DNA from 4 places in the Hydrogenophaga sp. NH-16 genome. Region 3 is predicted to be linked to each of the others. Evidence: predicted binding sites of a transcription regulator. Region 3 holds the regulator's gene; each other region holds the start of a gene.
The links. The regulator FNR, encoded in region 3, switches genes on or off when oxygen is low (the NO sensors DNR and NnrR bind a similar motif). The targets are predictions, from matches to a motif close to TTGATNNNNATCAA.
Positions count from the first base shown of each region.

Region 1: DD542_RS07315 (hemerythrin domain-containing protein) is a predicted target of FNR. The motif match lies at 4,256-4,269, and genes of this name have one in related genera.
Region 2: ubiM (5-demethoxyubiquinol-8 5-hydroxylase UbiM) is a predicted target of FNR. The motif match lies at 4,242-4,255, and genes of this name have one in related genera.
Region 4: DD542_RS01060 (fatty acid desaturase) is a predicted target of FNR. The motif match lies at 3,767-3,780, and genes of this name have one in related genera.

Region 1 covers NZ_CP029344.1:1,511,108-1,518,839, forward strand. Annotated here, with positions in the region: gene DD542_RS07290 (PAS domain S-box protein) at 1-85, shown strand, start outside; gene rocF (arginase) at 157-1,074, shown strand; gene DD542_RS07300 (antibiotic biosynthesis monooxygenase family protein) at 1,187-1,486, opposite strand; gene DD542_RS07305 (choline dehydrogenase) at 1,503-3,140, opposite strand; gene DD542_RS07310 (3-hydroxybutyryl-CoA dehydrogenase) at 3,290-4,141, shown strand; gene DD542_RS07315 (hemerythrin domain-containing protein) at 4,324-4,863, shown strand; gene gorA (glutathione-disulfide reductase) at 4,935-6,341, shown strand; gene DD542_RS07325 (MgtC/SapB family protein) at 6,331-7,626, opposite strand; gene DD542_RS07330 (AMP nucleosidase) at 7,711-7,732, shown strand, end outside.
Region 2 covers NZ_CP029344.1:3,660,154-3,667,885, forward strand. Annotated here, with positions in the region: gene DD542_RS17690 (peptidoglycan-binding domain-containing protein) at 1-188, shown strand, start outside; gene DD542_RS17695 (heavy metal translocating P-type ATPase) at 204-2,486, opposite strand; gene DD542_RS17700 (cation transporter) at 2,703-2,903, shown strand; gene cueR (Cu(I)-responsive transcriptional regulator) at 2,900-3,361, shown strand; gene DD542_RS17710 (Spy/CpxP family protein refolding chaperone) at 3,527-4,168, shown strand; gene ubiM (5-demethoxyubiquinol-8 5-hydroxylase UbiM) at 4,292-5,500, shown strand; gene DD542_RS17720 (histone deacetylase family protein) at 5,722-6,648, shown strand; gene DD542_RS17725 (bifunctional acetate--CoA ligase family protein/GNAT family N-acetyltransferase) at 6,656-7,732, shown strand, end outside.
Region 3 covers NZ_CP029344.1:3,006,601-3,014,332, reverse strand. Annotated here, with positions in the region: gene ccoN (cytochrome-c oxidase, cbb3-type subunit I) at 1-898, shown strand, start outside; gene ccoO (cytochrome-c oxidase, cbb3-type subunit II) at 912-1,655, shown strand; gene DD542_RS14495 (cbb3-type cytochrome c oxidase subunit 3) at 1,668-1,805, shown strand; gene ccoP (cytochrome-c oxidase, cbb3-type subunit III) at 1,836-2,750, shown strand; gene ccoG (cytochrome c oxidase accessory protein CcoG) at 2,889-4,262, shown strand; gene DD542_RS14480 (FixH family protein) at 4,356-4,592, shown strand; gene DD542_RS14475 (hypothetical protein) at 4,640-4,933, shown strand; gene fnr (fumarate/nitrate reduction transcriptional regulator Fnr) at 5,012-5,731, opposite strand; gene hemN (oxygen-independent coproporphyrinogen III oxidase) at 5,909-7,288, shown strand; gene DD542_RS14460 (sulfite exporter TauE/SafE family protein) at 7,339-7,732, shown strand, end outside.
Region 4 covers NZ_CP029344.1:212,990-220,721, forward strand. Annotated here, with positions in the region: gene DD542_RS01050 (DEAD/DEAH box helicase) at 1-1,464, opposite strand, end outside; gene DD542_RS01055 (neutral zinc metallopeptidase) at 1,533-2,432, opposite strand; gene DD542_RS01060 (fatty acid desaturase) at 2,545-3,648, opposite strand; gene dcd (dCTP deaminase) at 3,819-4,388, opposite strand; gene guaD (guanine deaminase) at 4,426-5,700, opposite strand; gene DD542_RS01075 (BMP family ABC transporter substrate-binding protein) at 5,775-6,848, opposite strand; gene DD542_RS01080 (glycosyltransferase family 39 protein) at 6,922-7,732, opposite strand, start outside.

The sequences.
Region 1 (7,732 bases), 1.5 Mb from region 3:
CGTGGAGCGCATGGGCGGGACGATCCGCGCCGAGAGCGCCCCCGGCCAGGGTGCGCGCTTCGAAATCGAACTGCCCCTGGCCTGAATGCGGGAAAGCCTGCTTGAACGTCCCGCCGCCGTTCCTACACTGACCCGTCTTCCACCAACGAACCGACCATGAACCTACCCGTCAGCCTCATTGGCGTTCCCACCGACATCGGCGCCGGCGCGCGCGGCGCCTCCATGGGGCCCGAGGCCCTGCGCGTGGCCGGCCTGCAAGCGGTGCTGGAGAGCCACGGCCTGCAGGTGATCGACCGAGGCAACCTGGGCGGCCCGTCCAACCCCTGGCAACCGCCGGTCGACGGTTACCGCCACCTGCCCGAGGTGGTGGCCTGGAACACCACACTGCACGACGCGGTGCACACCGAACTCGCCCAGGGCCGACTGCCCATCGTGCTGGGGGGCGACCACTGCCTGGGCATGGGGTCCATCAGCGCGGTGGCCCGCCACTGCCGCGAAACCGGCAAGCAGCTCCGCGTGCTGTGGCTGGACGCGCACGCCGACTTCAACACCGCCGAACTCACCCCCAGCGGCAACGTCCACGGCATGCCGGTGGCCTGCCTGTGCGGCCACGGGCCGGCCGAGCTCACCGGCATCGGCGGCCACACGCCGGCCATCACGCCCGACGTGGTGCGCCAGATCGGCATCCGCAGTGTGGACCCGGGCGAAAAGCGCTTCGTGCACGAAGTGGGTCTGGAAGTGTTCGACATGCGCTACATCGACGAGATGGGCATGCGCCACACCATGGAGCAGGCGCTGATGGGGATGGACGAGAACACCCACCTGCATGTGAGCTTCGACGTGGATTTCCTGGACCCCGAGATCGCACCCGGCGTGGGCACCACGGTGCCCGGCGGCCCGACCTACCGCGAGGCCCAGCTGTGCATGGAGATGATCGCCGACACGGGGCGCCTGGCCTCGCTGGACGTGATGGAACTCAACCCGGCGCTCGATGTGCGCAACCGCACCGCCGAGCTGGCGGTGGACCTGATCGAGAGCCTGTTCGGCAAGTCGACGCTGATGAGGAAGAAATAGGCACCCCCCGCGCCGCCTTCGGCGTCACCCCCCGGGGGGCGATGCGAGCGGCCCGGCGAAGCCGGTTCCACCGCATCACTGGAGCAGGCACGCGCTCCGTATGCGTTGTCTTTCAGCTCTTGCCTACGAGTTCGAGGTGCTCGACCACCGGCGGCTGCAGGAAGAACGGGCCGACGATGCTGCGCCACTCGGCAAAGGCCGGCGACTGGCGGAAACCCACCGTGTGGTCTTCCAGCGTGTCCCAGTAGATGTTCAGGATGTAGCGGCCCGGGCTTTCGATGCTGCGGTTGACCTTGAAGCCCTGAAAGCCTTTGGCCTGGGCAATCACGGTGCTGGCCCCGCGCAGGATCGCGGCTTCAAAGTCGGCCGCCTTGGCGGGGTCGATGCAGATGTCGGCGTGTTCAAGAATCATGTTCGCTCCTGCGGGTTCAGGCCACGGCGGCCCGGCGGTCGTCGCGAATCATATCCACGGCCTTCTCAGCCATCATGATCACCGGCGCATTGGTGTTGCCGCCGACCACGCTGGGCATCGCCGACGCATCGACCACGCGCAGCCCGTCCACGCCGTGCACCTTCAGCCGAGCGTCGACCACGGCACCCGCCGCCGGGTCCGGCCCCATGCGGCAGGTGCCGACCGGGTGGTAGATGGTGTCGGCGTGGTGGCGAACGAACTGCTCGATCTGGGCATCGCTCTGCGCGTCGCGCGAGGCGGCCGATTCGATGCCGCCATGGCGCGCCAGTGCCGGCTGCTGCAGCAATGCGCGCATGCGCTTGAAGCCCAGCACCAGCCGCGCGACGTCGTCCGGATCCTGCAGGAAGGCCGGGTCGATCAGCGGCGCCACCTGCGGGTCGGTGCTGGCGAGGCGCAGCGTGCCGCGGCTCCGGGGGCGCAACAGGCAGACGTGGCAGGAGTAGCCATGGCCGAGCACGGTCTTGCGACCATGGTCCACCAGCTTGCCGACCACGAAGTGCAGTTGCAGGTCGGGAATCGCCTCCTCGGGTGAGCTCTTGATGAAGCCGCCGGCCTCGGCGAAGTTGGTGGTCAGCATGCCGCTGCGGCGGCTGCGCCACTCGAAGACGCCCTTGACCATGTCGGCGATGCCGCTCGGGGAGATGCCGAACAGTGAAGTCAAACGAGGGGCGTTCACCACCATCACCACGTCCGGGTGGTCGTGCAGGTTGCCGCCCACGCCGGGCAGTTCGTGCACCGCGGCCACGCCATGTTCCGACAGGTGCGCGGTCGGCCCGATGCCCGAGAGCATCAGCAGCTGCGGCGAACCGAAGGCGCCGGCGCTCAGCAGCACCTCGCCACCCGGGTTCAGGGCCAGGGTCTGCGGCGCGCCGCGGCCGCCATCGGGCCGGTATTCGACGCCCACCGCCACGGGGCGCCCACCCCGCTGTTCCGTCACCACGCGCGTGGTGAGCGCGCTGGTGATCACCCGCAGGTTGCTGCGCCCCAGGTGCGGCGTGAGGTAGGCCTTGGCGGCGCTGAAGCGTTCGCCATTCTTGTGCGTGACCTGGTAGACGCCCACGCCCTCCTGCTCGGCGCCGTTGAAGTCGGTGTTGACCGGGTAGCCCGCCTGGCGCCCCGCCTCGACGAAGTCGGGCAGCACCGGGTTGGGCGAGCGCAGGTCCATCACGTTCAGCGGGCCGCCGGCACCGTGCCAGTCGTCGGCCCCGCGCTCGTTGTGCTCGGCGCGCTTGAAGTACGGCAGCACCTCGCCGAACGACCAGCCCGGATTGCCTTCGGCGGCCCAGGCGTCGTAGTCCTGCGCGTGGCCGCGCGCATAGATCATGGCGTTGATGGAGCTGGAGCCGCCCAGCACCTTGCCGCGCGGCTGGTAACCCCGGCGGCCGTGCAGGCCTGGCTGCGGCACGGTGGAATAGTCCCAGCCGTTGAGCTGGTACTTGGCCATCACCGCCAGCCCCGCCGGGCAGTGGATCAGCACGCTGCGGTCCGGCGGCCCGGCTTCGAGCAGCGCCACGCGCACGGCCGGGTCTTCGCTCAGGCGGCCGGCCAGCACGCTGCCGGCGGACCCACCGCCCACGACGATGTAATCGAACATGTTGACTCCTGGCGTCGCGCGCCTGTCATGCCGTTGCAGGACGCTGCGCGACAATGCGGGGCAAGGTAGCACAGGGCCTTTCGCCGCAGTAGGCTGGCCCGCCTAGAGCGCCTCCGTCTTTACCCTCATCTTCCAGGAGTGATTCCCACATGAGCAGCATCCAGACCGTCGGCATCATCGGCGCCGGCACCATGGGCAACGGCATCGCGCAGGCCTGCGCCGTCAGCGGCATCCGCGTCGTCATGGTCGACGTGGCCCAGGCCGCGGTGGACAAGGGCCTGGCCACGGTGGCCGGCAGCCTGGACCGCCTGATCAAGAAAGAGAAGCTGACCGCCGAGGGCAAGGCCACCACGCTGGCGCTGATCAAAGGTTCGACCAGCTACGACGACCTCAAGGGCGCGCAGCTGGTCATCGAGGCCGCGACCGAGAACGAGGGTCTGAAGGTCAAGATCCTGCAGCAGCTCGACGGCATCCTGGCGCCCGAGGTGATCGTCGCCACCAACACCAGTTCGATCAGCATCACCAAGCTCGCCGCCGCGACCCAGCGCGCCGACAAGTTCATCGGCATGCACTTCTTCAACCCCGTGCCCATGATGGCGCTGGTGGAAATCATCCGCGGCCTGCAGACCAGCGACGCCACGCACGACGCGGTCAAGGCCCTGGCCGAAGCCCTGGGCAAGACACCGATCACCGTGAAGAACGCCCCCGGCTTCGTGGTCAACCGCATCCTGGTGCCCATGATCAACGAGGCCTTCTTCGTGCTGGCCGAGGGCATCGCCACGCCCGAGGACATCGACGCCGGCATGAAGCTGGGCACCAACCAGCCCATCGGTCCGCTGGCCCTGGCCGACATGATCGGCCTGGACGTCTGCCTGGCGGTGATGAACGTCTACATGGCCGAGTTCAACGACAGCAAGTACCGCCCGGCCCCGCTGCTCAAGGAGATGGTGGCGGCCGGCTGGCTGGGCCGCAAGACGGGGCGCGGGGTGTATACGTACTGAGGCACCCACGACAGAAGGGTAGTTGATCCAGTGGCACCGCGGAACCGGCTTCGCCGGGCCGCCAGTGCCGCCCCCCGGGGGTGACGCCGAAGGCGGCGCGGGGGGAGCCATTTCTTGAGGCAGATCAATGGGCGGCGGCGCCGCGTCTCCAGAATGGCCTGAACGCCATCAAGGAGTCTCCCATGAGCGCAGCCCCCGTCTCCATTGCCATCTTCGAGTTTCTCGACAGCACCCACCAGGACATCCAGGACCATGTGCGGCAGCTGCACGGGCTGGTGGACGCCATCGAGTCCGACGGGCTGAACGCGGCCACCCGGGCGCTGGCCCGCCGCGTGTTGAACTACTTCAACACCGAGGCGCGCCAGCACCACCTGGACGAAGAAAAGCACATCTTCCCGGCGCTGCTGGCCAGCCAGGACGCCGAGGTCGTTCAGGCGGCCGAGCACCTGATTCAGGACCACGGCTGGCTGGAAGAGAACTGGATCCAGATCGCCCCTTCCCTGGAAGCGGCCGCCAACGGCAACCTCTGGTTCGACCCGGCCGAGCTTCGGCACGCGCTGGACGTGTTCGAGGCGCTGTACCTGGACCACATCCTGCTGGAGGAATCGCTGGCCTACCCGGAGGCCAGGAAGCGGCTGGTCGGCATCGACACCATCGGCATGGGCCGCGAGATGGCACGGCGGCGCGTGATGGCCCAGGACGAGGTGCGCGCCCTCGCCTGAGAGCCCCTGCTCGGAAGGTGCCAAGAGGTGCCCTCGTACACTGACCGGCTTCCTGTCCTGCACCTGAAGCCATGAGTTCTTTCGACTTCGACCTCTTTGTCATCGGCGGCGGCAGCGGCGGTGTGCGTGCCGCCCGCATGGCCGCCGGCCGCGGCGCCCGCGTGGCGCTGGCCGAAACCCTGGGCACCGACGGCCTGGGCGGCACCTGCGTCAACGTGGGCTGCATCCCCAAGAAGCTCTACAGCTACGCGGCGCACTACCACGACGCCTTCGAGGAGTCGCGCGGTTTTGGCTGGGAACTGGACGCCGCCCCCACCTTCAACTGGTCCACCCTCAAGGCCAACCGGACCAAGGAAATCTCGCGCCTGAACGGCGTCTACGCCAACCTGCTGCGCGGCTCGGGCGTCACCGTCATCAACGGCTTTGCGCGCATCGACGGACCGCACGCCATCACCGTGGCGACGCTCAACGCCGATGGCTCGCCGGGCCACCAGTCCTGCACCGCCGCGAACATCCTCATTGCCACCGGTGGCACGCCCTTCGTGCCGCACTTCACCGGGCGCGAGCACGTCATCACCTCCAACGAGGTGTTTGACCTCGACCCCTTCCCGCAGCGCCTGCTGGTGGTCGGCGGTGGCTACATCGCCTGCGAGTTCGCGTCCATCTTCAACGGCCTCGGCGCCAAGGTCACCCAGCTCTACCGGGGCGAACAGGTGCTGCGCGGCTTCGATGACGAGATCCGCCACTTCGTGGCCGGCGAGATGCAGAAGTCGGGTGTGGACCTGCGCCTGAACGCCGGCGTGGTGGACATCCGCAAAACCGCGGACGGTCTGCGCGCCGAGCTGGAAGACGGCAATGTCGTCATGGCCGACGCCGTGCTCTACGCCACCGGCCGAAAGCCCAATGTGCAGGGACTGGGCCTGGAGGCCTTGGGCGTGGCCCAGGGCGCGCAAGGTGAGGTCATCGTGAACGAACACTACCGCACCAACGTGCCCAGCATCTGGGCCGTGGGTGACGTGACCAACCGGGTGCAGCTCACGCCGGTGGCGCTGGGCGAGGCCATGGTGGTGGTGGACCAGCTGTTCGGCCCGGCCCCCGGCAAGGCGCCGCGCAGCATGGGCTACGAGTTCATCCCCACCGCGGTGTTCACCCACCCCAGCATCGGGACCGTGGGCTACAGTGAGGCGCAGGCGCGCGAGAAGTTCGGCGCGGTCACCGTGTTCCGCAGCGAGTTCAAGGCGCTGCGGCACACGCTCTCGGGCAGCAGCGAACGCACGCTGATGAAGCTGATCGTGGACACCGCCAGCGACCGCGTGGTGGGCCTGCACATGGTGGGCGCCGAGGCCGGCGAGGTCGTGCAGGGCTTCGCCGTGGCCATGAAGGCCGGCGCCACCAAGGCGGTGTTCGACAGCACCATCGGCATCCACCCGACGGCGGCCGAAGAGTTCGTGACCATGCGCGACCCCGTCAAGAGCTGAACCACAGCAACCCGGCCGCCACCAGCACGGTGTGCAGCCAAAGGCCCGGCGCCAGCCAGCGCAGGTAGGCCATGCCCCCGGTGAGCCCGGCGGTGACGCTCTTGCTCGCCGCGTGCACCAGCAAGGCCAGCGCCACCGCCCACACGCCGGCCGGCCCCGACACGGGGGTGGTGGCGGAGAACACCGCCGCCAGCGCAGAATGCAGGTCGGCCAGCGCGGCCACCAGCGCCCCCGCCACCAGGCCGGCATCGCCCAGCCAGCGCTGCAGGGCGTGCACCACCAGCTGCACGCTGCTGAGCAGCACGGCCACGGCCGCGGCACCGCGCAGGCTGAACATGCGGTCGTCGCCGCGCACGGACAGTCCCTCGATGCGCGGCGACGACACCACCAGCCCGTCGCCATCGGTCGGCGCACCGCGCAACAGCACCCAGCCCCACAGCGCCACCACCCCGGCCCCCACCAACGCCGGCAGCCACAGCCGCGCCAGCCAGGCCGGCTGCATGGCCGCGGCCACCAGCAGCAGCTGCACCTGGGTGGACACACAGGACAGCAGGCCGCCGCCGGCCATCAGGCGGGGCTGGGCGCCCTGCTCGCGCACAGCCAGCCCCAGGGTGGCGATGGTGGCCGTGCTGGACACGAAGCCCGAGGCCAGCGCCGACACCGCCACCGCGTGGTGCGCCGCGAGCAGCCGCGCCGCCAGGTGTGCCACCGACTGCACGCCCAGCAGCAGCACCAGCAGCTGCACCACCTTGTGCGGGTTCAGCGGCGTGCCCCACAGCGGCTGGTCGGGCACCAGTGGCAGGGCCATCAGCGCCAGCGCGGCCAACACAATGCCATCGCGCACCTCGCCCGGGCGCAGCCAGTGCAGTGCGAACCGGTGCAGGCGCTCGCGCCCGGCCAGCAGCGCGGTCAGGCCCACGGCCAGGCCCGCCGCCAGCGCCGGACTCCACACGCAGAGCACGCCGGTCAGGTACATCAGCAGCAGCGCGATCTCGGTCGTCGTTCCGGGGTCGTCGGAGCGGTCGCGCTGGTAGGCCAGCAGGGCGAGCCCGGCCACCAGCAGAGCACCGGCGACCACCAGCCCGCCGATCTGGGTCAGCGCCGCCGCCGCGCCGGCCACACTGGTCACCGCAAAGGTGCGCAGGCCGGCGAACGACCGGTTCGGGCCACTGCCCTTGCGCCGCTCGCGCTCGATGCCCACCAGCAGGCCGCAGCCGAGGGCGACCGCCAGCACAGCGGCGGCAGGTGTATCGGGCACAAGGCCCCAGGAATCGGTCATGGACATGGCGCAGCAGAAGGACCCAGGCTGCCGCCACTGTAGCGCCACCACTGTCATGCGAAGCCCGTCACACATGGCCACAATAGCCCCATGCACAAATCCCCCACCTTCA
Region 2 (7,732 bases), 650 kb from region 3:
GCGAGGTCACCCGCGTCCAGCTGCGCAACGACGGGCAGAAGATCCTGTTCCAGAACGGCTTCAGCCAGATGCGCGAACTGGACACCCGGCAGGCGCTCGACGGCTACCGGCCCGCACAGCCCCTGGTGGAGGCGCCGGCCACTCCTGTGCAGGCGCCCGAACGCACGGCCGACGCCGTGCGGCAGTGACCGTCCGCCACCGCCTCAGCGCCCGGGCTTCCAGCGCTTGAGCAGCAGCGCGTTGCTCACCACGCTGACCGAACTGAGCGCCATCGCCGCGCCGGCCAGCACCGGGCTCAGGTAGCCCAGCGCCGCCAGCGGGATGCCGGCCGCGTTGTAGGCGAAGGCCCAGAACAGGTTCTGCCGGATCTTGCTCACCGTGCGGCGCGAGATGTCCAGCGCCGCCGGGACCATCGCCGGGTCGCCGCGCATCAGGGTGATGCCGGCCGCGTGCATGGCCACGTCGGACCCGCCTTCGCGGCTGCCCATGGCGATGCCCACGTCGGCGGCGGCCAGGGCCGGCGCGTCGTTGACCCCGTCGCCCACCATGGCCACGGTGTGTGTGTGACCGGCCCCCGCTTCTTCGCGCAGGCGTTTGACGATATCCGCCTTGTCGCCCGGCAGCACCTCGGCGATCACCGCACCGCCGTCCACATCCATGCCCAGCCGCCGCGCCATGGCCTCGGCCGCGCCGCGGTTGTCGCCCGAGACCATGTAGGTCTTCAACCCCTGGGCCTTGAGCGCCGCCAGCGCCCCGGCCGCACCGGGCTTGGGCTCGTCGCCGAAGGCCAGCAGGGCCAGGGCCGACCAGGGCTGGTCCTCGCCCGCACGGCTGGCCAGCAGCGACACCGTGGCGCCATCGGCCTGGTGCCGGTGCACCGACAGCGCCAGCGGCCCCAGCGGCACACCCAGTTCGTCCATCCAGCGCAGGCTGCCCAGCGCCAGGGTCACGCCCTTGATCTGCCCCAGCGTGCCGCGGCCGGTCACCGCCTGCACCTCCCGGGCCGCGTCGGCGGCCACCACCAGGCCGCGCGCCGTGGCCGCCTCCAGCACCGCATGCGCCAGCGGGTGGGCACTCTGCGCCTGCAGCGCCGCCGCCGCGCCCAGCACCGCCTCCTCGTCGGCCCCGGACACTGCCTCGATCAGCAGCAGGCGCGGTTTTCCCACCGTCAGCGTGCCGGTCTTGTCGAAGGCCACGGTGTCCACCTTGTGCGCGATCTCCAGCGCCTGTGCGTCCTTGATCAGGATGCCGTGGCGCGCCGCCACGCCGGTGCCCGCCATGATGGCCGCGGGCGTCGCCAAGCCCAGCGCACAGGGGCAGGCGATCACCAGCACCGCCACCGCGTGCAGCAGGGCGTCCTCCATCGGCGCGCCGGTCCAGAGCCAGCCCGCCAGCGTGACCAGCGCGATCACCAGCACCACCGGCACGAACACCGCCGCCACCTGGTCCACCATGCGCTGCACCGGCGCCTTGCCGGCCTGCGCGTCCTGCACCAGGGCAATGATGTGGGCCAGCACGCTCTGCGCGCCCACCGCCTTCACCCGGATCTCGACCGAGCCCTCGCCGTTGAGCGAGCCGCCGGTGATGCGGTCGCCCGGGCGCTTGGGCACGGGCATCGCCTCGCCGGTCAGCATGGATTCGTCGGCCTGGGTCTCGCCCAGCAGCAGCTCGCCGTCGGCCGGAAAACGTTCGCCGGGCAGCACGCGCACGATGTCGCCCGCCAGCAGTTCGTCCACCGGCACATCGCTCATCTCGGTGCGCTTGACGCCATCGGGCACCAGATGGGCCCTTTCCGGCCGCAGCGCGTGCAGCGCGCGAATCGCGTCGGTGGTCTGGCGCTTGGCGCGCGCCTCCAGCCACTTGCCCAGCAGCACCAGGGTGATCACCACCGCGCCGCCCTCGTAGTAGAGGTGCACCATCTCGCCAGGTTCGGCCTTGAACCACAGCCAGGTGGACAGCGCCCAGGCTGCCGTGGTGCCGATGGCCACCAGCAGCTCCATGTTGCCGGTCAGGGCCTTGAGCGCGTGCCAGCCGGCCTTGTAGAAGCGCGCGCCCAGCCAGAACTGCACCGGCGTTGCCAGCAGGAACTGGATCCAGGCCGGCAGCATCCAGTGTTTGCCGAACAGGTCGCCCACCATGGGCAGGGCCAGCGGCGCCGACAGCAGCGCGCCGATCACCACCGGCCAGAGGTCCGCCGGCAGCCCCCAGAGACGATCCTGTTCCACCTCGGGCGCGTCCATGGCCCGCGGCTCGTAGCCCGCATCGCGCACCGCGCGCCGCATCAGCGCCGCGGCGTGGGTGGCGTCGCTGCCGCGGTAGACGATGCGCGCCGACTCGGTCGCCAGGTTCACCGTCGCCGCCTCCACGCCCGGGTGTTTGCGCAAGGCCTTCTCCACGCGCGAGACGCAGGAGGCGCAGGTCATGCCACCGATGCCCAGGTCGATCTGGCAGGTGTCGTCGGAAATAGCAGCAACAGGGGTGTTCATGGTTTTTGTTCAAGCACTTGCCGTGGAACCGGCTCTGCCGGGCCACTGGCAAGGTCCCCAAGGGGGAAGACGCGAAGCGGCGCAGGGGGAACCCGTTTATAAGCTTTCCCACCATGGGAAGGTCAAGCCACAAGGTGTATCGTCTGCTCACCAATTGCTTGACCTTAACACCGTGTCAAGCCTGAAGATGATGCCTTTCAACCCTGGAGCCACTCCATGAGCCAACAGACCTTCACCGTGCAGGGCATGACCTGCGGCCACTGCGAACGCGCCGTGCAGACGGCCATCAAGACCCTGGACCCGCAGGCCGAGGTCAAGATCGACCGCGCGCAGAACCTCGTCGAGGTGAACACCGCCCAGCCGCGCGAAGCGGTGGCGGCCGCCATCCGGGAAGAGGGATACCAGGTCGCCGCATGAAATCCGATCCGGCCGGCACTCCGGTGTCGGACAGCGACACCGCCCAGGACGCGACCATCCGCTGGCCGGTCAGCATCGGCACCGCCGCGCAGCTCTCGGGCATCTCGCCCAAGATGCTGCGCCACTACGAGTCGCTGGGCCTGCTGGGCGCGGTGGCGCGCACCGGCAGCAACTACCGCCAGTACAGCCTGGCCGATGTGCACACGCTGCGCTTCATCCGCCGCGCGCGCGACATGGGCTTCGGGCTGGACGCCATCACCGAGCTGGTGAGCCTGTGGCACAACCGGCGGCGCAGCAGCGCCAGCGTCAAGCGCATTGCCCAGAAACACCACGACGATCTGGCCCAGCGCATCGAGGCGCTGCAGGCCATGCAGCGCAGCCTGCACACCCTGCTGTGCCACTGCCCCGGCGACGAGCGGCCCGACTGCCCGATCCTGGACGACCTGGCCCATCCTTGACGAGGATCAAACCCCCTGCTCCCCAGCGCGCCGGTACTGGAACAAATCTTTACCGGACAGCATCACAAGGGCAGACAACGGTACACACGGGGGTATGACACTGAACCCATGGCACCCTGGCATCCCGCCCCGGTGTCCGCCCCCTCAACCTCAAGGAGCCTACGCATGAAACCCTTCGCCAAACGCAGCCTCGTCGTCGCCGCCATCCTCGCCGGCATCGCAGGCGTCTCGGCCACCGCCATCGCCCAGGGCATGGGCCAGCACCACGGCATGGACCCGCAGATGCACGCCCAGCACATGGGCCAGCGCGGCCAGGGGACCCAGGCCGGAGCCGAGAGCAAGCAGTGGGAAGAGCGCCGCGCCCAGCGCCTGGAGCGCATGCAGAAGCGCCACGCCGAACACCAGGCGCAGCTCAAGTCGGCCCTGAAGATCACCGCCTCGCAGGAAGCCGCCTGGAACGCTTACGTCGCCGGCACCGCGCCGAACCCGCCAGCCGGCGCGCCCGGCATGGCCCGGGAAGACTGGAGCCAGCTGACCACGCCGCAGCGCCTGGACAAGATGCAGGCGCTGCGCGCCGAGCGCGATGCCGCGATGGCCAAGCGCATCGAGACGGTCAAGACTTTCTACGCCGCGCTCACGCCCGAGCAGCAGAAGGTGTTCGACACCCAGGCCCACGGCGGCTTCCACCGCGCCGGCATGAAGGGTGAACACCGCATGGGCGGAAAAGGCGGCCACGGCGGCCACCGCGGCATGGGCGCCATGGGCGGCGGCATGGGCTGCGACGGCCCCGGTGCCAAGGCCAGTTGATGCGTCACAGCCTACATTGAACGGTTCTCCTCAGCCCTCACAGCCCCGGTTCGCCGGGGCTTTTTTGTGCCCGTTGACCTGAGTCAATCCCGTGGCCGTGGCACACACGTAAGCTGCCGCGCCATGGAACACGACCTCCTCATCGTGGGCGCCGGGCCGGCCGGCCTGAGCTTGGCCCGGGCGCTGCGCGGCAGCGGCCTGCGCACCACCCTGATCGAACAGAGCCCCCTCGAATCGCTGCAGAAACCCGCTTTTGACGGCCGCGAGATCGCGCTGACCCAGCACAGCGCCGAACAGCTGCGCCAGCTGGGCCTGTGGCCGCGGCTCGGCGACGAGAACATCGCGCCGCTGAAGGACGCGCTGGTGCTCGACGGCGGCTTTGGCAGGGCGCAGTCGCGCATGCGCATCGGCCACGACCTCAGCCCGAAGTCCGAGCTGGGCTTCCTGGTTGCCAACCACCACATCCGCCGCGCCGCCTTCGAGGCCGCGATGGGCGACGGCGAGGGGCCGGCGCCCCAGCTGCGCTGCGGCCAGCAGGTCACTGGCATCCAGACCGACGCCCAGTCGGCCCGCCTGACCCTGGCCAGCGGCGAGACCCTGTCGGCCCGCCTGGTCGTGGCCGCCGACAGCCGCCACTCCGGCACCCGCCGCGCCATGGGCATCGCCGCCGACATGCACGACTACGGCCGCACCATGCTGGTCTGCAACATGACCCACGAGCGGCCGCACGAAGAGACCGCCTGGGAGTGGTTCGACCACGGCCAGACCCTGGCCCTGCTGCCGATGAACCCCGACCCGGTCAGCGGCCGTCCGCGTTCCTCGGTGGTGCTGACCCTGCCGCACCAGGCCATCCAGCCGCTGCTGGGCCTGGACGAGGCTGCCTTCGGTCTCGAAATGACGCGCCGTTTCGGTGGCCAGCTGGGCGACATGCGTCTGATCAGCACGCGCCACGCCTACCCGCTGGTGGGGGTGTGGGCGCGGCGTTTCGTGGCCCAGCGCTTCGCCGTCGTGGGCGACGCCGCCGTCGGCATGCACCCGGTCACCGCGCACGGCTTCAACCTCGGCCTGCGCAGCATCGACACCCTGTCGAAGGCGTTGATCCAGGCCCACCGCAACGGCCAGGACATCGCCTCGCCCCAGCTGCTGGAGCGCTACCAGCTGGTCCACCAGCGCGCCGCGCGCGGCCTCTACATGGCCACCCACGCCGTGGCGACCCTCTACACGCGCGAACACGTGCCCGCGCGCTGGCTGCGCCGCGGCATGGTGGAACTCGGGGAGCGCTTCACCCCTTTCAAGCGGGCGGTCGCGGCTTCTCTCACCGGGCTCCGTTAACCCCCCCGCGCCGCCTTCGGCGTCACCCCCCAGGGGGCAATGCGAGCGGCCTGGCGAAGCCAGTTCCGCCGCATTCTGGAAAGGAGCCAAGGGGTTCCTGCTTGTTCTGGTTGCGTTGCGTCAAGGCAGCCGTCAGGCTTCGGGTCTAGATTGACACAAGTCAATCTGCACGGGCGCGCAGTCGCCCGGCAGGCATCCGCCGCCCCGAGGAGACCCGAACCATGCTGTCCGCCTTCATCAGCCACGCCGACTGCGCCCGCCACGACATGGGCGCGCACCATCCCGAGTGCCCGGAACGCCTGGGCGCCATCAACGACCACCTGCTGGTCAAGGGGCTGCTGGACTACATGGTGCCCTACGACGCGCCGCTGGCCACCGAAGAGCAGCTCGGCCGCGCCCACGCCTCGCTCTACGTCAAGGAAATCTTCGATGCCGCGCCCACCGAAGGCCTGCGCGCGGTCGACCCGGACACCAACATGTGCCCCCACACCCTGCAGGCCGCGCTGCGCGCCGCCGGTGCGGCCGTGCAGGCCACCGACCTGGTGCTGGCCGGCGAAGCCCCCACCGCCTTCTGCAACATCCGCCCGCCCGGCCACCACGCCGAACGCTCGGCCGCCATGGGCTTCTGCTTCTTCAACAACGTGGCCGTCGGCATCCGGCACGCGCTGGACGTGCACCACCTGGAGCGCGTGGCGCTGATCGACTTCGACGTGCACCACGGCAATGGCAGCGAAGACATCTTCCGCGGCGACGAACGGGTGCTGATGTGCTCGATCTTCGAGAAGGGCCTCTACCCCTTCAACGGCGAGCAGGCGGTGGGACCCAACATGGTCAACGTCGGCCTGCCCAGCCGCTCAGGCAGCGACGCCTTTCGCGCCGCGGTCATGGAGCACTGGCTTCCCGCGCTCGAGGCCTTCCGGCCCCAGCTGGTCTACATCTCCGCCGGCTTCGACGCCCACCGCGAGGACGACATGGGCAACCTCGGCCTGGTCGAGGCCGACTACGCCTGGGTGACACAACAACTGATGAAAGTCGCCGAAAAACACTGCCACGGCCGTGTCATCTCCTGCCTCGAAGGTGGCTACGTGCTCAGCCCCCTGGCCCGCAGCGTGGCCGCACATGTCAGGGTCCTCATCGGGGCCGACTGAAAGAAATATGGACAAACACTACCTCACCCCCCTCTTCCAGCCCGAGTCCATCGCCGTCTTCGCCGGCAACCACGAAGACCCGGACAGCCAGATCGCCCACGCGCGCACCCTCTGCGCCGCGCTGACCGGCCAGCGCTTCTCGGGCACGTTGGTCTTCCTGGACATCCACACCAGCGGCACCCTGGCCGACCTGGCCCAGACCCGGGCCGACCTGGCCATCATCGCGCTGCCGCCGGCCGAGGCCCTGTCGGCGCTGGAAGTGGCCGGCCGCATCAAGTGCAAGGCCGCCCTGGTGGTGGGCAGCGGTGCCAACGCCGAGATCGCGGGCGAGATGCACCAGGTGGCGCGGCGCCACGGCATGCACCTGCTCGGCCCCAACAGCCTAGGCTTCCAGCGCCCGCGCAGCGGCCTGAACGCCAGCGTCGCCGGTCCGCTGGCGGCCGTCGGCCCGCTGGCCCTGGTGTCGCAATCGGGCGCCCTGACCTCGTCCATCCTGGACTGGGCCACCCAGAACGGCGTCGGCTTCTCCACCGTGGTCTCACTGGGCCCCAAGACCTCGGTCGACATCGCCCAGGTGCTCGATTTCCTGGCGTCCGACGCACAAACGCACAGCATCGTCGTCTATCTTGAAGGCATCTCCAACGCGCGCCGCTTCATGAGCGCGCTGCGCGCCGCCGCCAACGCCAAGCCGGTGGTGGTGCTCAAGGCCGGCCGCAAGACCGCCGGCAACGAGGCCGCCCAGACCCACAGCGGTGCCATCGTCGGCAGCGACGACGTGTTCGACGCCGCCCTGCGCCGCGCGGGTGCGGTGCGGGTGCGCTCCTTCGTCGAACTGTTTTCGGCCGCCAAGTGCCTGGCCTCGCGCTACCGCCCGGTGGGCAAGCGGCTGGCCATCATCACCAACGGCGGCGGCCCCGGCGTGCTGGCGGCCGACTGGGTCAGCGAGATCGCGCTGCAGCTGGGCAAGCTCTCGCCCGAGACCATGGCCGAACTGAAGCCCAAGCTGCCCCCGCTGGCATCGCTGAGCGACCTGGTCGACCTGTCCGAAGAAGCCGTCGCCGAACACTACCTGGCCGCCCTCCAC
Region 3 (7,732 bases):
CCTGTCGATCCCGACCAGCCTCACGCATTCCTACTCCGCCTATGCCGGCGTGCAGGATGCGATGGTGCAATGGTGGTACGGCCACAACGCCGTGGGCTTCTTCCTGACCGCCGCCTTCCTGGGCATGATGTATTACTTCATCCCCAAGCAGGCCGAACGTCCGGTGTACTCGTACCGCCTGTCGATCGTTCACTTCTGGGCCCTGATCTTCACCTACATGTGGGCGGGCCCCCACCACCTGCACTACACCGCGCTGCCCGACTGGGCGCAGTCGGTCGGCATGGTGTTCTCTCTCATCCTGCTGGCCCCCAGCTGGGGCGGCATGATCAACGGCATCATGACCCTCTCGGGTGCATGGCACAAGCTGCGTGACGACCCCATCCTGCGCTTCCTGATCGTGTCCCTGTCGTTCTACGGCATGTCCACCTTCGAAGGCCCGATGATGTCCATCAAGACCGTCAACGCGCTGTCGCACTACACCGACTGGACCGTGGGTCACGTGCACTCCGGTGCTCTGGGCTGGGTGGGTCTGGTGTCCATGGGTTCGCTGTACTACCTGATCCCGCGCCTGTTCGGCCAGAAGAAGATGTACTCGGTGCCAGCCATCGAACTGCACTTCTGGATCGCCACCATCGGCATCGTGCTGTACATCGCCGCGATGTGGATTGCCGGTGTGATGCAGGGCCTGATGTGGCGCTCGGTCAACCCCGACGGCAGCCTGACCTACACATTCGTTGAATCGGTGAAGGCCACCTTCCCGTTCTACGTGATCCGCCTGGTCGGTGGTCTGCTCTACCTGAGCGGCATGGTGCTGATGCTCTGGAACGTGGTCATGACCGCGATGCAGGGCAAGGCCCACAACGCCCCTGTCATGGCCGTCAACCCCGCCCACGCCTGAGGAGAAGAACAACATGGCACACAATGAACCCGTGACTGGTCACGCAAGGATCGAGACCAGCAACTTCCTGATGATCGTCCTGATCACCCTCGTGGTGGCCGTGGGCGGTCTGGTGGAAATCGTTCCCCTGTTCTTCCAGAAGTCCACCACCCAGCCGGTGGAGGGTCTCAAACCCTATACCGCGCTGCAGTTGGCGGGGCGTGATGTATACGTGAGCGAAGGCTGCTACAACTGCCACTCGCAGATGATCCGGCCGTTCCAGGCCGAGACGCTGCGTTACGGCCCCTACTCGGTGGCTGGCGAGTTCGTGTACGACCGCCCCTTCCAATGGGGTTCCAAGCGCACCGGTCCGGACCTGCATCGAGTGGGCGGTCGATATTCGGATGAATGGCATCGCGCTCACCTGAACAACCCGCGCGATGTGGTCCCCGAGTCCAACATGCCTGCCTATCCGTTCCTGGCTGAAAAGACCGTCGATGCGGACGTGCTGCCCAAGAGAATGGAAGTGTTGCGCACGCTGGGTGCCCCGTACAGCGACGAAGAAATTGCCAAGTCCGTGGAAGAGGTCAAGGGCAAGACACAGATGGAGGCGGTCATCGCCTATCTGCAGGTGCTGGGCACGGCACGCAGCGCCGCCAAGCTCGCGCCCGCAGCCGCTGCTCCTGCAGAGGCTGCTCCCGCCGCCGCACCTGAAGCCGCAGCTCCCGCAGCAGAGGCACAGACGGCCGCGCCGGCTGCCGAGGCGAAGACCCAATAAAGGGGCGAGACCATGGACATCAACGATCTTCGCAGCATCGTCACGGCGATCAGCCTGCTGACCTTTGTCGGCATCCTGGTCTGGGCCTGGTCCAAACGCAATCAGCGCGATTTCGAGGAGGCGGCCCAGCTGCCTTTCCAGGACGACTGAGCGATTGCGGAACGAACACGAGAAAACATCATGAGCGACTTCATCAGCGACTTCTGGCACCTCTACGTGGCCGGTATCACGCTCGTCAGCATCATCGCCTGCGCGGTGCTGCTGTACATCAGCGGCACGACCAAGGCTGCCACCCACGCCGACAACACCACGGGACACGTATGGGACGGTGACCTGCGTGAGATGAACAACCCCCTTCCCAAATGGTGGGTGTACCTGTTCATCATCACCGTGGTCTTTGCCCTCGTGTACGGCGCCCTTTACCCGATGTTTGGCAAGTTCCAGGGTGCCCTGGGCTGGTCGTCCCAGGGGCAGCACGCCGCAGAGGTGAAAAAGGTCGAGGACGCCATTGCCCCGATCTATGCGAAGTACAACGGCATGAAGCCGGAGGAGATCGCGGCCGACGCCCAGGCGATGGCTATTGGCGAGCGCCTGTTCATGAACTACTGCGCCCAGTGCCATGGTTCCGACGCCCGCGGCGCCAAGTCCTTCCCCAACCTTGCCGATGGCGACTGGCTGGGTGGTTCCGATCACGCCTACATCAAGACTACGATTGCACAGGGGCGTACCGGCGTCATGCCCCCGATGGCTGCGGCTGTGGGTGGTCCTGAAGACGTCAAGGACGTGGCCCACTACGTGCTCAGCCTCTCCGGCAGCCCGAACGATTCGGTTCGTGCTTCGCAGGGTAAGGCCAAGTTCGCAGCTTGCGCGGCATGCCACGGTCCCGAGGGCAAAGGCATGGCAGCGGTGGGTGCCCCCAACCTGACCGACGGCGTCTGGCTGCATGGCTGGGGCGAAGAGGCGATCATTCGTGCCGTCAACAATGGTTTCAACAATCATATGCCGCCGCAGGCCGCGCTGCTGAACGAAGCCCAGATCAACGTGCTGGCTTCCTACGTCTGGGGTTTGTCCAACAAGCCTGCCGCCAAGCAGTGATGGCCTGAAGCCAGTTACTTCTCTCCCGCCAGGTCATCCGTGAGTTCTCCAGCGCCAGACGCCACAAGCACTGTTAAGCCCCCCGTGATTCCCATCGTTCCCGAGACGCCGAAAGGTGTCCCGGAGGACGATGAGGTGATGGTTTCCCTCTACGCCTCGCGAAAGAAGATCCATCCCCGTTCGGTGTCCGGGCTGTTCTCCAAGTGGCGCTGGGCGCTGGTCTGGTTCACCCAGATCATCTTTTACGGATTGCCCTGGCTGGAGTGGAACGCCCGCCAAGCGGTGCTCTTCGATCTCGAAGCGCGCCGCTTCTACATTTTTGGTCTGGTCCTTTACCCGCAGGACTTCATCTACCTGACAGGACTGCTGGTCATCTCCGCGCTGGCGCTGTTCCTGTTCACTGCGGTCGCCGGTCGCCTCTGGTGCGGTTATGCCTGCCCCCAGACCGTCTACACCGAGATCTTTCTGTGGATCGAGAAGAAGGTGGAGGGGGACCGCTCGGCGCGGATCCGGCTGGACGAATCGAGCCTGGACGCCCGCAAGGTCGGCAAGCGTTCGCTCAAGCACGCCCTGTGGGTCCTGTTCGCCCTCTGGACCGGCTTCACGTTCGTTGGCTACTTCACACCCATCCGGGAGCTGGCGAGTCTGAGCCTGGCCGCTTCACTGGGGCCTTGGCAGACCTTCTGGATCTTCTTCTACGGCTTCGCGACCTACGGCAACGCGGGCTTCATGCGCGAGCAGGTCTGCAAGTACATGTGTCCCTACGCCCGCTTCCAGAGCGCCATGTTCGACAAGGACACGATGATCGTGACCTACGACAAGGCGCGTGGAGAGCCGCGCGGAGCACGTTCGAAGAAAGCCGACCCCAAGACCCTGGGCCTTGGGGCTTGCGTCGACTGCACGCTCTGCGTGCAGGTCTGTCCGACGGGCATCGACATCCGCAACGGACTGCAGTACGAATGCATTGGCTGTGGTGCCTGCATCGATGTCTGTGATGAGGTGATGGACAAGGTGGGCTATCCGCGAGGACTGGTCAAGTACTCGACGCAGAACGGCATGGCCAAGGGCTGGACCCGTGAGCAGATGGTCCGCCACGCTTTCCGTCCCAGGGTGCTCGTCTACTCCAGCGTTCTGGCGGTCATCACCCTGGCTGTGTTTGTCAGTCTCTTCCTGCGCACGCCGCTGAAAGTTGATGTGATTCGCGACCGTGGCGCGCTGGCGCGCATGGTGGAGCAGGGGCGCATCGAAAACGTGTTCCGCCTGCAGATCATGAATGCGACCGAGTCGCCGCAGCGCTACCAGATCAGCGTCGACGGTCTTGAGGGCGTGATGATCGCGTCGGAAACCGAGGTGGACGTGCTTTCCACTGAAGTGCGTTCCGCCGCCGTGCGGGTGCAGATCCCGCCCAACGCCGCACCCGCCGGATCGCACCCGATACGGTTCACCGTCCGGTCCACCGCCGCTGATGCGTCCGAGGTCGTGGAGAAGGCGGTCTTCATCGTTCCGCGCTAAACTGGATTTATAAGCCTTATGGAACAAGTCATGTCAGCAATTTCTCGTCCAGTTGACCGCGCACCAAGCACACCTTGGTGGAAGGTCCCGCACATGTGGATGGTGGTGGGCGGTCCTTTGCTGGTCATCATTGCAGGTCTGGTCACCGTGGTCATCGCCGTGAAGAATCCAGACCCTGTGCTCAACAAGTCCGATTACGAGAGGGATCTTGCGGCGGCTCAGCGACTGGAAGGGCAGGCCAAGGTCGATGCGATGGCCAAGTTGCAGCCGGCCCATCAGGCCCGCAATCACGCCGCCTCCCCCGTCGTCCCGGCGGCACCCTCCAAGTAGGACGCCACACCACCGGATGTGACAACACAGGAGTGAAGGTGACGCTCATGAATGCTCAGCGGTGGATGTGGATAGCTTGGCCTGCCTTTCTGGTGGCTGCCGTGCTTGAGATGGTTGTTTTCGCCATGGTCGACCCTGGTGATCTCCATTGGTTCGGCAGCCCCCTGGAGTTGTCTCGCCAAGCCATCTACACCTTGGCGTTCTTTGTGTTCTGGGGCGTCACCATGGCATCGAGCGCGCTGACCACCCTGTTGTCCATGTCTCCGTTCGAAGTCAACCGCTGCCCGGTTCCCGAAGCGGAGCGCCCCCGGGACTGCGCCCGCAACGGCGGGTGCGGCTAACCCTCGGCTTGCACACAAAGAGAAACCCCGCTCAGGCCTTGGGCCCAAGCGGGGTTTCTTTCGTTCAAACGCCCAGACTCAACGGCAGCTCTGAGGGTTCACGATCTGCTTGAGTGCATCGGTGTTCTTGATGTGTACGTAGCGTTGTTTGACTTCGATGGTGCCTTCCTCAACGAACTTCGAGAAAGTCCTGCTCACGGTCTCGAGCTTCATGCCCAGGTAACTTCCAATCTCCTCCCGGGTCATCCGAAGGATGAGCTCTGACTGCGAGAAACCTCGTGCATGCAGACGCTGGACGAGATTGAGAAGGAACGCTGCGAGACGTTCCTCGGCACGCATGCTGCCCAGCAGCAGCATGACACTGTGATCGCGGACGATTTCCCGGCTCATGATCTTGTGGACATGGTGTTGCAGTGTGGTGAACTCCCGCGAGAGTTCCTCGACCTGGTCAAACGGCATCACACAGACCTCGGCGTCCTCAAGCGCAATCGCGTCGCAGGAATGGCGGTCGCTGACGATGCCGTCCATGCCGATGATTTCTCCGGTCATCTGGAAGCCGGTGACCTGGTCTCGCCCATCGGCCGTGGTCACGCAGGTTTTGAAGAAGCCCGAGCGCACTGCGTAGAGCGAAGTGAACTTGTCGCCGGTGTTGAACAGCGCGGTTCCCCGCTTGATCCTCCTGCGCGTGGAGATCACGGTGTCCAGCTTGCCCATTTCCTCGGGATTGAGGCCCATTGGCAAACACAACTCCCGAAGGTTGCAGCTGGAACAGGCGACTTTGATGCTGTGAATGTCCATAAATCTTCCAGATTTCGCCCGAAGCTTAACGCATGGCCACAAGTGCCAGCAAGGCGGGCGCTCTCATCCTCGTTGCGAGCATGGGGGAAAACCCGGGGCTTGGATGGCCCTTGATCTTGATCAAGGGTGCGATTTCCGCCTTGGTGCACATTCGCGCTGAGAACTGGAGAATTGTTTGTGAGTCACGCCATTTCAGACGAATTGCTCAAGCGATTCGACATCCCGGGGCCCCGCTACACCTCGTACCCCACCGCGGACCGCTTTGTAGAAGCGTTCACGGAGAGCGACTACATCCAGGCGCTGGAACAACGTCGGGCAGGCTCGCTCGCGTTGCCGCTGTCGTTGTACGTACATATTCCTTTCTGCGAGTCTGTCTGCTACTACTGCGCCTGCAACAAGGTCATCACCAAACACCACGAAAGGGCTGCGGAATACCTGCGGTATCTGTCGCGTGAGGTGGAGCTGCAGGTACAGCATTTCGGCAAAGGGCATGCCGTGTCCCAGCTGCATCTGGGAGGAGGGACGCCCACCTTCCTGTCCGACGCCGAGCTGGAAGACCTCCTGACGATGATCCGGCGCAACTTCACGCTCGTGCCCGGAGGCGAGTACTCCATCGAGGTTGACCCCCGCACGGTGACGGACCAGCGCTTGCAGACACTGGCCAGGTTGGGTTTTAACCGACTGAGTTTCGGTGTACAGGATTTCGATCCCGCTGTTCAGAAAGCGGTGCACCGGGTTCAGCCGGCCGAACAGGTGTTCGCTCTGGTCGAGACAGCCCGCAAGATCGGGTTTGAGTCGGTGAATGTGGACCTCATCTATGGATTGCCGCTGCAGACCCCTGAGTCGTTTGCCCGTACGCTTGCCCAGGTCAACCAGTTGCGCCCCGACCGCATCGCGCTGTATGCCTACGCGCATCTTCCGGCGCGTTTCAAGCCGCAACGGCGAATCGTCGCTGCCGAGTTGCCCAGCGCGGGAGACAAGCTGTCGATGCTGTCGGCTTCACTGGATGCGATGAGTGATGCGGGGTATGTCTATGTCGGCATGGATCACTTTGCGCTGCCCACGGATGCGCTGGCGGTGGCCAAGCGGCAAGGGCGCCTGCACCGGAATTTCCAGGGCTACAGCACGCAGCCGGATTGCGACCTGATCGCTTTGGGTGTCTCGGCCATCGGCCGCATTGGTGCGACCTACAGCCAAAACGCCAAGACGATCGAGGAGTACTACGACGCGCTGGACCAGGGGCGGCTGCCGATCGTGCGTGGACTGGCACTGACCAGGGACGACCTGCTGCGCCGCTCCGTGATCATGTCGCTGATGTGTCAGGGGCAGCTTCAGTTCGAATCGATCAACCTGGGGCACCTGATCGACTGCAAGAGCTACTTTGCGCGCGAGTTGGAGGTACTGGCTGGCTATGCCGAGCACGGACTGGTTCGCATCGACGACTCAGGTGTGGAGGTGACGCCGTCGGGCTGGTATCTGGTTCGCGCCATTGCCATGGTTTTCGACAAGAACCTGCAGGTCGACCAGGACCGGGCGCGTTTCTCCAAGATCATCTGACTCGCGTGGTTTCGAACCGGCGCGAGGGCTGCGACTGCTAGAGTTCTGCCATGCAAACATCCATGGCACTCACCGCACTGTTCATGGGGATCGCTGGAGGTCCCCATTGTGTTGCCATGTGTGGTGCCGCGTGTGCAGGCATCAGCCGTGGCGGGACTGGGCGCCAGAGCACATCGGCTCTGCTGACCTTCCAGGCCGGACGACTTCTCGGTTATTCCCTCTTTGGTGCTTTTGCTGCAGGGTCGGTGCAGGGTTTGGCATGGCTCGGAACCAACACTTCGGTGATCCGGCCGGTCTGGACCATGTTTCACGTGGCGGCGATGCTGCTCGGGTTGGTGCTGATCTGGCAGGCTCGCCAGCCAGCCTGGCTCGACGGGTTGGCCCAAGGCGTCTGGCGCAGGACGCGTCCTGTGCTCGGGCGGCTGGGAGCCAAGGCTCCCGCGG
Region 4 (7,732 bases), 2.0 Mb from region 3:
GGTGTTTTCCGCCGGAGCCGAAGCCTTGAACAGCGCCGGCACCTTCTTGCGGGACTTGATGTTGGGGGACAGGCGGCTGGTGGCCGCCGGTTTTGCCGCGGCCTCCCAGGACGGCTTGGCGTCTGCCGCCAGGGCGGGCTCATAGGGCTTGTCGAACAGCGGGTCAGCAGGCGCACGCGCCGGACGCGATGCACGGCGTTCTTCGCGCGGTTCACGGGGCTCGCGCGCTTCGCGGGCCTGGCGGATCTCGCGGCGACCTTCGTCGTCGCCTTCGCGCCAGGCGCGCTGGCCGTCGTTGAAACGGCCAGCGGGCTTGCGGTCGGCCTCCAACTCCAGCGCTTCGAGCTCAAGCTTCTTGCCGATCAGCTTCTCGATGTCGGCCATCAGGCGCGTGTCCTTGCCACTGACAAAGGACACGGCCAGACCCGACGCCCCGGCGCGGCCCGTGCGGCCGATGCGGTGCACGTAGTCCTCGGCGTTGAACGGGATGTCGAAGTTGAACACCGCCGGCACGTCCTTGATGTCCAGACCACGCGCAGCCACATCGGTGCAGACCAGCAGGTCGACTTCACCCTTCTTGAAGGCATCCAGCGCCTTCAGGCGCTCGTCCTGGCTTTTGTCGCCGTGCAGGGCCGTGGTCTTGAGACCTTCACGCTCCAGCGAACGGGCCAGGCGGGCGCAGCCGAGCTTGCTGTTGACGAAGACGAAGGCCTGCGTCACACCACGCTCTCTCACGATCTGCTTGAGCGTCTGGCGCTTGTCGTCGTCGTCCACGCGGTAGAAATGCTGCTCCACCGTGGAGGCCGTGGCGTTGGAGCGCGCCACCTCGATGGTGATCGGGTCCTGCAGATAGCTGCTGGCCAGGCGCTTGATCTCGGGCGAGAAGGTGGCCGAGAACAGCAGCGTGGTGCGGGTCTTGGGCAGGTAGCTCAGGATGCGCTGCAGGTCGGGCAGGAAGCCGATGTCCAGCATGCGGTCGGCTTCGTCGAGCACCACGTACTCGACTTGGTTGAGCACGCAGTTCTTGGCCTCGATGTGGTCCAGCAGACGGCCCGGCGTGGCCACCAGCACCTCGACACCCTTCTTGAGCTCCAGCGTCTGCGGCTTCATGTCCATGCCGCCGAACACCACCGTGCTGCGCAGCTGGGTGTGCTTGGCGTACTGCTTGATCTGGTCGGCCACCTGGTCGGCCAGTTCGCGCGTCGGCAGCAGCACCAGGGCGCGCACCGGGTGGCGTGCGGGCGAGGTGGAGGCGTTCTCGTGCTTGAGCATGCGCTGCAGCAGGGGCAGCGAGAAGGCCGCCGTCTTGCCGGTGCCGGTCTGCGCGGCACCCATCACGTCGCGCCCTTGCAGCACGACCGGAATGGCCTGCGCCTGGATGGGTGTCATGCTCTCGTAGCCCATTTCCGCGATGGCACGGGCGAGGTTGGGCGAGAGCTGGAGTTCGGAAAAGGATTGGGTCATGGACTTTCAGGTTAGCCGTCTATTGTCTCACTTTGACCCTTGATTGCCCAAATGTTGGGCAGCGGCACTCAGAGGGCCCGCGTGTTGAAGGTGTCGCAGGCCTGCACGCTGCCGGTTTCCAGCCCCTTGTGGAACCAGCGCTGGCGCTGTTCGCTGGTGCCGTGGGTGAAGCTGTCCGGGACCACCTGCCCCTGGCTCTTGCGCTGCAGGGCATCGTCGCCGATGGCGGCCGCCGCATTCAGCGCTTCCTCGACATCGCCGGGTTCCAGGATCGCCTTGCTCTTGTGGTTGTGATGCGCCCATATGCCGGCAAAACAGTCGGCCTGCAGTTCCAGCCGCACCGACAGCGCGTTGTATTCGCGCTCGCTGACACGGCGCCGGGCCTGCTCCATCTTTTCCGTCAGGCCCATCTGGTTCTGCACGTGGTGCCCCACCTCGTGCGCGATCACATAGGCTTGGGCAAAGTCGCCCGGCGCACCGAGCTGGCGTCGCAGAGTGTCGTAGAAGCTCAGGTCGATGTAGACCTTCTGGTCGCCCGGGCAGTAGAACGGGCCCATGGCGGACTGCCCCGTCCCGCAGGCCGTGGGTGTCGCGCCCCGGAACAGCACCAGCCGGGGCTGCTGGTACTGGGCACCACCCTGCTGGAACATGGCGGTCCAGACATCCTCGGTGCCAGCCAGCACGGAGGAGACGAAGCGCCCCATCTCATCGTCCGGCCTGTCGGTGCTCCCCGCCGGTACCGTCTGAGCAGGGCCGGACACCAGCTCACCCCCGTCGCCCAGCGCCCCCAGGATGGTCAGCGGGTTAATACCGAAGATCCAGCCCGCGATCAGCGCGATCACGATGGTGCCGAAGCCGATGCCACGTCCGCCCACACGGCGCGGGGCACCGCCGCCAAACATGCCGCCTCCCGGCTGGTTGCGGCGGTCCTCGATGTTGTCCGACTGGCGGTTGTTTTCCCATTTCATGCACTGCTCCTCGGGCCGCCTGCGGCGGGGCCATCGCCACATTATGCAAACGAAAGCAGCAATAAAAAGCGCTGCCGAGGCAGCGCTTGAGAAAGTACCGGGGCTGAGGATTTCAGGCCACAGCCGGCTTGAAATCGCTGGTCGGGCGGCCCTGGAAATCGGTCCAGCAGCGGCGCGTGAAGTCGTAGAGCTTGCACTTGCGCGCGGTCTCGAAGTACCAGCGCCAGGAGAAGCGCTGGATGATGATGCGGCCGGGCAGCGTGTCCTCCAGCAGCTTCTGGGCGTTCTTGAGCTTGTACAGCGGCACGCTCATGTCCACATGGTGCGCCGTGTGTTCCATGATGTGGTGCATCAGCGCGCCGATCTTCATCGGGAAGGTCAGATGCACGGTGGTGGACACAAAGGGCGCGGCCTTGGCCCAGGCGTGCTTGTCGTCGTGCCACTGCACCGCCGTGTGGGTGTGGTGCACGTAGACCACGAAGCCGATCATCGCGTTCCAGAACAGGAACGGGATGACAAAACCGTAGCCCACCAGGGCCCAGGCGGACTGTTCGGTGGCGTAGGCGGCACCGATCAGTGCGGCGATCCACAGCGCGGCGTAGACGGTCACGAACACGCCGTCGCGCGTGAATTCGGGGCGGCTGGTGCCCATGTAGGTCTTGCGCGGGAAATACATGCGGTTCCACCACATCTCGACCAGGTAGTACAGCGCCGGACCCCAGCCGCTGCGGTAGATGCGCTCCATGAAGCGGCGGCCCGGCGTCAGGCCTTCAAACTCTTCCTTGGTCAGCGGGGCCCAGACAAAGTCGACGCCCTTGAGGTTGGTGTAGCCGTGGTGCACCACGTTGTGGCCGACTTCCCACAGGCTGTAGGGGGTGAGCGAGGGCACCATGGCAATGCGACCCAGGATGCGGTTCAGGCCCCGGTGCGGCGTGTAGCTCTGGTGACAGGCGTCGTGGCCGATGATGAACAGGCGACCGATCACGAAACCCGCGGCCAGGCCGCACAGCAGCTTGGCCCACCAGGCGTCCAGCAGCACCGTGCCGACGATGAGCGCCAGGAAGACCGCCCAGTCGACGGCCAGCAGAACGATGCCCATGGCCGTCCGCTGCTCGGCGATCGGCGTCAGCCAGCCCCGGATCACCTTGCGGTGAGGCAGGGGCTGCCCGAGGGGAATCGGTTCAGGCGAAGAAGCGGCGGAGGTGGATTCGGACATGCTGGTCGAGAAAAGCGGGCGCCCGGCAGACGGGCATCATTTGGAAGGGCAATTTCGCACCGGATTGGGGTGGAATCGGACAAACCTCTTGATTTTATCGGGCAGCGATGAAACCTGCCTGACAAAAGTCAAGCCGAAAATATGGGTTTTTCCGTCTAGAGAACGCCGTCTCAGGTTTTGGGCAAGGTCACGCCCACTTGCCCCTGGTACTTGCCGCCCCGGTCCTTGTAGCTGGTCTCGCAGACCTCATCGCTCTCGAAGAACAGCACCTGGGCACAGCCTTCACCAGCGTAGATCTTGGCGGGCAGGGGCGTGGTGTTGGAGAACTCCAGCGTCACATAGCCTTCCCACTCGGGCTCGAAGGGCGTGACGTTGACGATGATCCCGCACCGGGCATAGGTGCTCTTGCCCAGACAGATGGTCAGCACGCTGCGCGGAATGCGGAAGTACTCCACGGTGCGCGCCAGAGCGAAGCTGTTGGGCGGGATGATGCAGACATCGGAGTTGATGTCGACGAAGCTCTTCTCGTCGAAGTTCTTCGGGTCCACCACGGTGCTGTGGATGTTGGTGAAGACCTTGAATTCGGGTGCGCAGCGGATGTCGTAGCCGTAGCTGCTGGTGCCATAGCTGACGATCTTCTGGCCCGCGGCGTTCTGCCGGATCTGGCCCGGCTCGAAAGGCTCGATCATGCCGTGCTGCTCGGCCATGCGGCGGATCCATTTGTCGCTCTTGATGCTCATGCTGCGTGCTCCGGAGGTAAGCCGCAGATTGTAAGGATCACGCCGTCACGGTCTTTGCGACAAGGCGGTCGTCGCCCAGCACGATCAGCGCAAACAGCAGCTCATCCAGTGAATCGGCCTGTGCCGTCTTGCGCTCCAGCAGCGGCGTGGCCTTCGGGTCCAGCACGACGAAGTCGGCTTCGTGCCCAGGAGTGAGGTTGCCCACCACGCGTTCGAGCCCCAGCGCACGCGCTGCGCCCGCGGTGTGCTGCCACCAGAGCTGCCCGGGCGTCAGGCTCAGGCCCGGTTTGGTGTGCCCCTCCCGCCCGATGTAGTAGGCGGCGAGCATGGTGTGGAAGGGCGAGAAGCTGGTGCCACCACCGACATCGCTGGCAAGGCCGTAGCGCATGCCGGCCGCGTCGGCGGCGGCGTAGTCGAAGAAGCCGCTGCCCAGGAACAGGTTGCTGGTGGGGCTGACGGCCGCCGACGCACCGGTCTCGCGCATGAGGATGCGGTCGTGTGCGTCCAGGTGGATGCAGTGGGCATAGACCGCACGGTCGCGCAGCAGGCCGAAGTCGCCGTACACGCCCAGGTAGCTGCGGGCCCGCGGGTAGAGCTCGGCCACCCACTTCACCTCGTCCCGGTTCTCGGCCACGTGCGACTGGATCCACACGTCGCCGTATTTCGCGGCCAGTTCGCCCGCGCCGCGCAGCTGCTCGTCGGTGCTGGTGGGCGCAAAGCGCGGGGTGATGGCGTAGCCCAGGCGGTCGACTCCGTGCCAGCGCCGGATCAGTGCTTCAGTGTCGATCAGGCTCTGCTCGGTCTCATCGCGCACACCGTCGGGGCTGTGGCGGTCCTGCAGCACCTTGCCGGTGATGAAGCGCAGACCCCGCGCCTGGGCGGCCTCGAAGGCGGCGTCCACCGAGACCGGGTGCGATGTGGCAAACGTCAGCGCGGTGGTCACACCATGGCGCGCCAGTTCGTCGAAGAAAAACTCCGCCACGCCACGGGCGTAGGCCTTGTCGGCGAAGCGGCTTTCGTGCGGGAAAGTGTAGTTTTCGAGCCAGGGCAGCAGGCCGGCGGCCGGTGCACCGATCACGTCGGTCTGCGGGTAGTGCACGTGCAGGTCGATGAAGCCGGGTGCGATCAGGTGGCCGCGCAGGTCTTCAACTGCGACACCGGCCAAGCGGTCGATGAGTGCGTCGTGGCTGCCCGCGGCGCGCACCACCTTGCGACCGGAAGCATCGGGGCCGACGACCAGCAGGCCGTCGCTGTCGTAGAGCGGCTGGCCTTGGTCATCGAATCTCAGAAGGGCGGCACGGTAGGCTTTCATCGAACCCGGAGCTTAGCGGCTCCGGGGACCGGCCGCATAGCGCCTGCCACATAGTCGCCATTCGGAGGCGCGCGTCATCGCGGCAGCTTCGTGGCCACGCCCTCGACCAGCCAGTTCATGCCCAGGATGGCGCCATCGTCCAGCGACTGGCCGGCGGCGATCATGGTCTTGCCCTCGTTGTCCTTCACACCCGTCTTGCCCCCAGCGAATACCGTCAGCCGGCCGTTGGCCATGTCTTTCTGACGCGCCAGCACCTCGGCCTGCACGGCGGCCGGCACCTTGCTGCCGAAGCTGTCGACGCGGATCATGCCCTCGCGCACACCGCCCCAGATGCTGCCGCTCTGCCAGCGGCCGTCCAGCACGGCCTTGACGCGGCGGGTGTAGTAGTCGCCCCACTGGTGGGTGACGGCAGCGACCTGCGCGTCCGGCGCGACCTTGCGCATGTCGGAGTGGTAGGCCACGGCCAGCTTGCCGCGCTCCTGCGCGGCCACCATCACCGCATTGGAGCCGGTGTGGAAGGCCAGTACCTCGGTGCCCTGGTTCATCAGGCTCATGGCCGCGTCGCGCTCGCGCGGCGGGTTGAACCACTCACCGAGGAACACGACGCGCACGGTGGCCTGGGGATTCACCGAACGCATGCCCAGGGTGAAGGCGTTGATGCCCTGCAACACCTCGGGAATCGGGAACCCCGCCACGTAACCGGCCTGCGTGGCCATGCGGCCGGCGGCAATGCCGGCGAGGTAGCGGCCTTCGTAATAGCGCGCATTGGACGCCGCCACGTTGGGCGCGGTCTTGTAGCCAGTGACTGACTCGAACTTCACGTTGGGGAACTCGCGCGCCACTTTCAGCGTGGGTTCCATGTAGCCGAAACTGGGCGTGAAGATGATCTGATTCCCCTGCATCGCCAGGTCGCGGATCACGCGCTCGGCGTCCGGGCCTTCGGCCACGTTCTCGACGTAGCTGGTCTTGACCTGGCCAGGCAGCGCGGCCTCCACGGCCAGGCGGCCCTGGTCGTGCTGGCGCACCCAGCCGGCGTCGGTGAGTGGCGCGACGTAGACGAACGCGGCCTTGACCGGCGCCGTGGATTGGGGAAAAGCGGGGGAGAAAAAACAGGCGGCCGCGAGCGCGGCAGCGAGGTTTTTGTACATGGTGGTCCTCTACATGGCTTCCGGAAGACAAAAAAAGCGAGCCGGGGAAGCACCGGCTCGCTGGAACGTGATTTTACCGGTGTGCTGCCAGCCCCGGGTCGGACCGTGGCGGTCCGAGGTCGTACAGGTAGGCCGTGGTGCCGGGGCCGTCCAGTTGTTCGATCAGCGCTCCCCGGCGGTCCGCGTGGTCGAGGATGAAACGCTGCTCGTTGACCCTGACGCGCGGCCGGCAGTGGTTGCAGTTGTGGCTGAAAACGAACCAGGTCCGGCCCGCGCCCAGCACACGATCGATCTCGCTCAGGTAGAGCGCCGGCTCCCAGCGGTGAAAAGTCCCTTCAACAAACTCGCCGGTTTCGAACCCGTACCGCGCTGCGTAGAAGGAGAACGCGGGCACCGCGCCGTAGTACACATAGATCTGGTCCCCAACGCGCCGGTGGTCAGCCACCTCCTTCATCAGCGGCTTGATCTCCTCCATCACCGGGTGGTCCCGCAGATGCTGCCTGTCAAGGTCAACGGCATGGAACAGCAGCAGGCTGGCCAGTCCGAGGTACACGCTGCCTGACAGCCCCGGGTGCCGGTCGCGCAGCCATTGACGGCAGCGCTCCACCCCTTCGGCCAGCGCCAGGGCAGCGGCGGGCATCATGAACAGCAGGAACCGCCCGTGGAACGGGTAGCGCGACAGCGCCGAGGCGACCAGCGTGGCCACCAGCGTGAGCACCATGGCCAGGGCCAGGGGCCGTCGGCGCACCCAGAGCGACGCGGTCCCAAGCAGCAGCAGCACCGACGGAAGCACTCCCGCATGCATGGAGAACAGATGGTTCAGAACGCCCGACAGGCCGGCGCGGTACCAGCCCCAGTGCGACCAGGGCGGCAGCGGCGCGAAG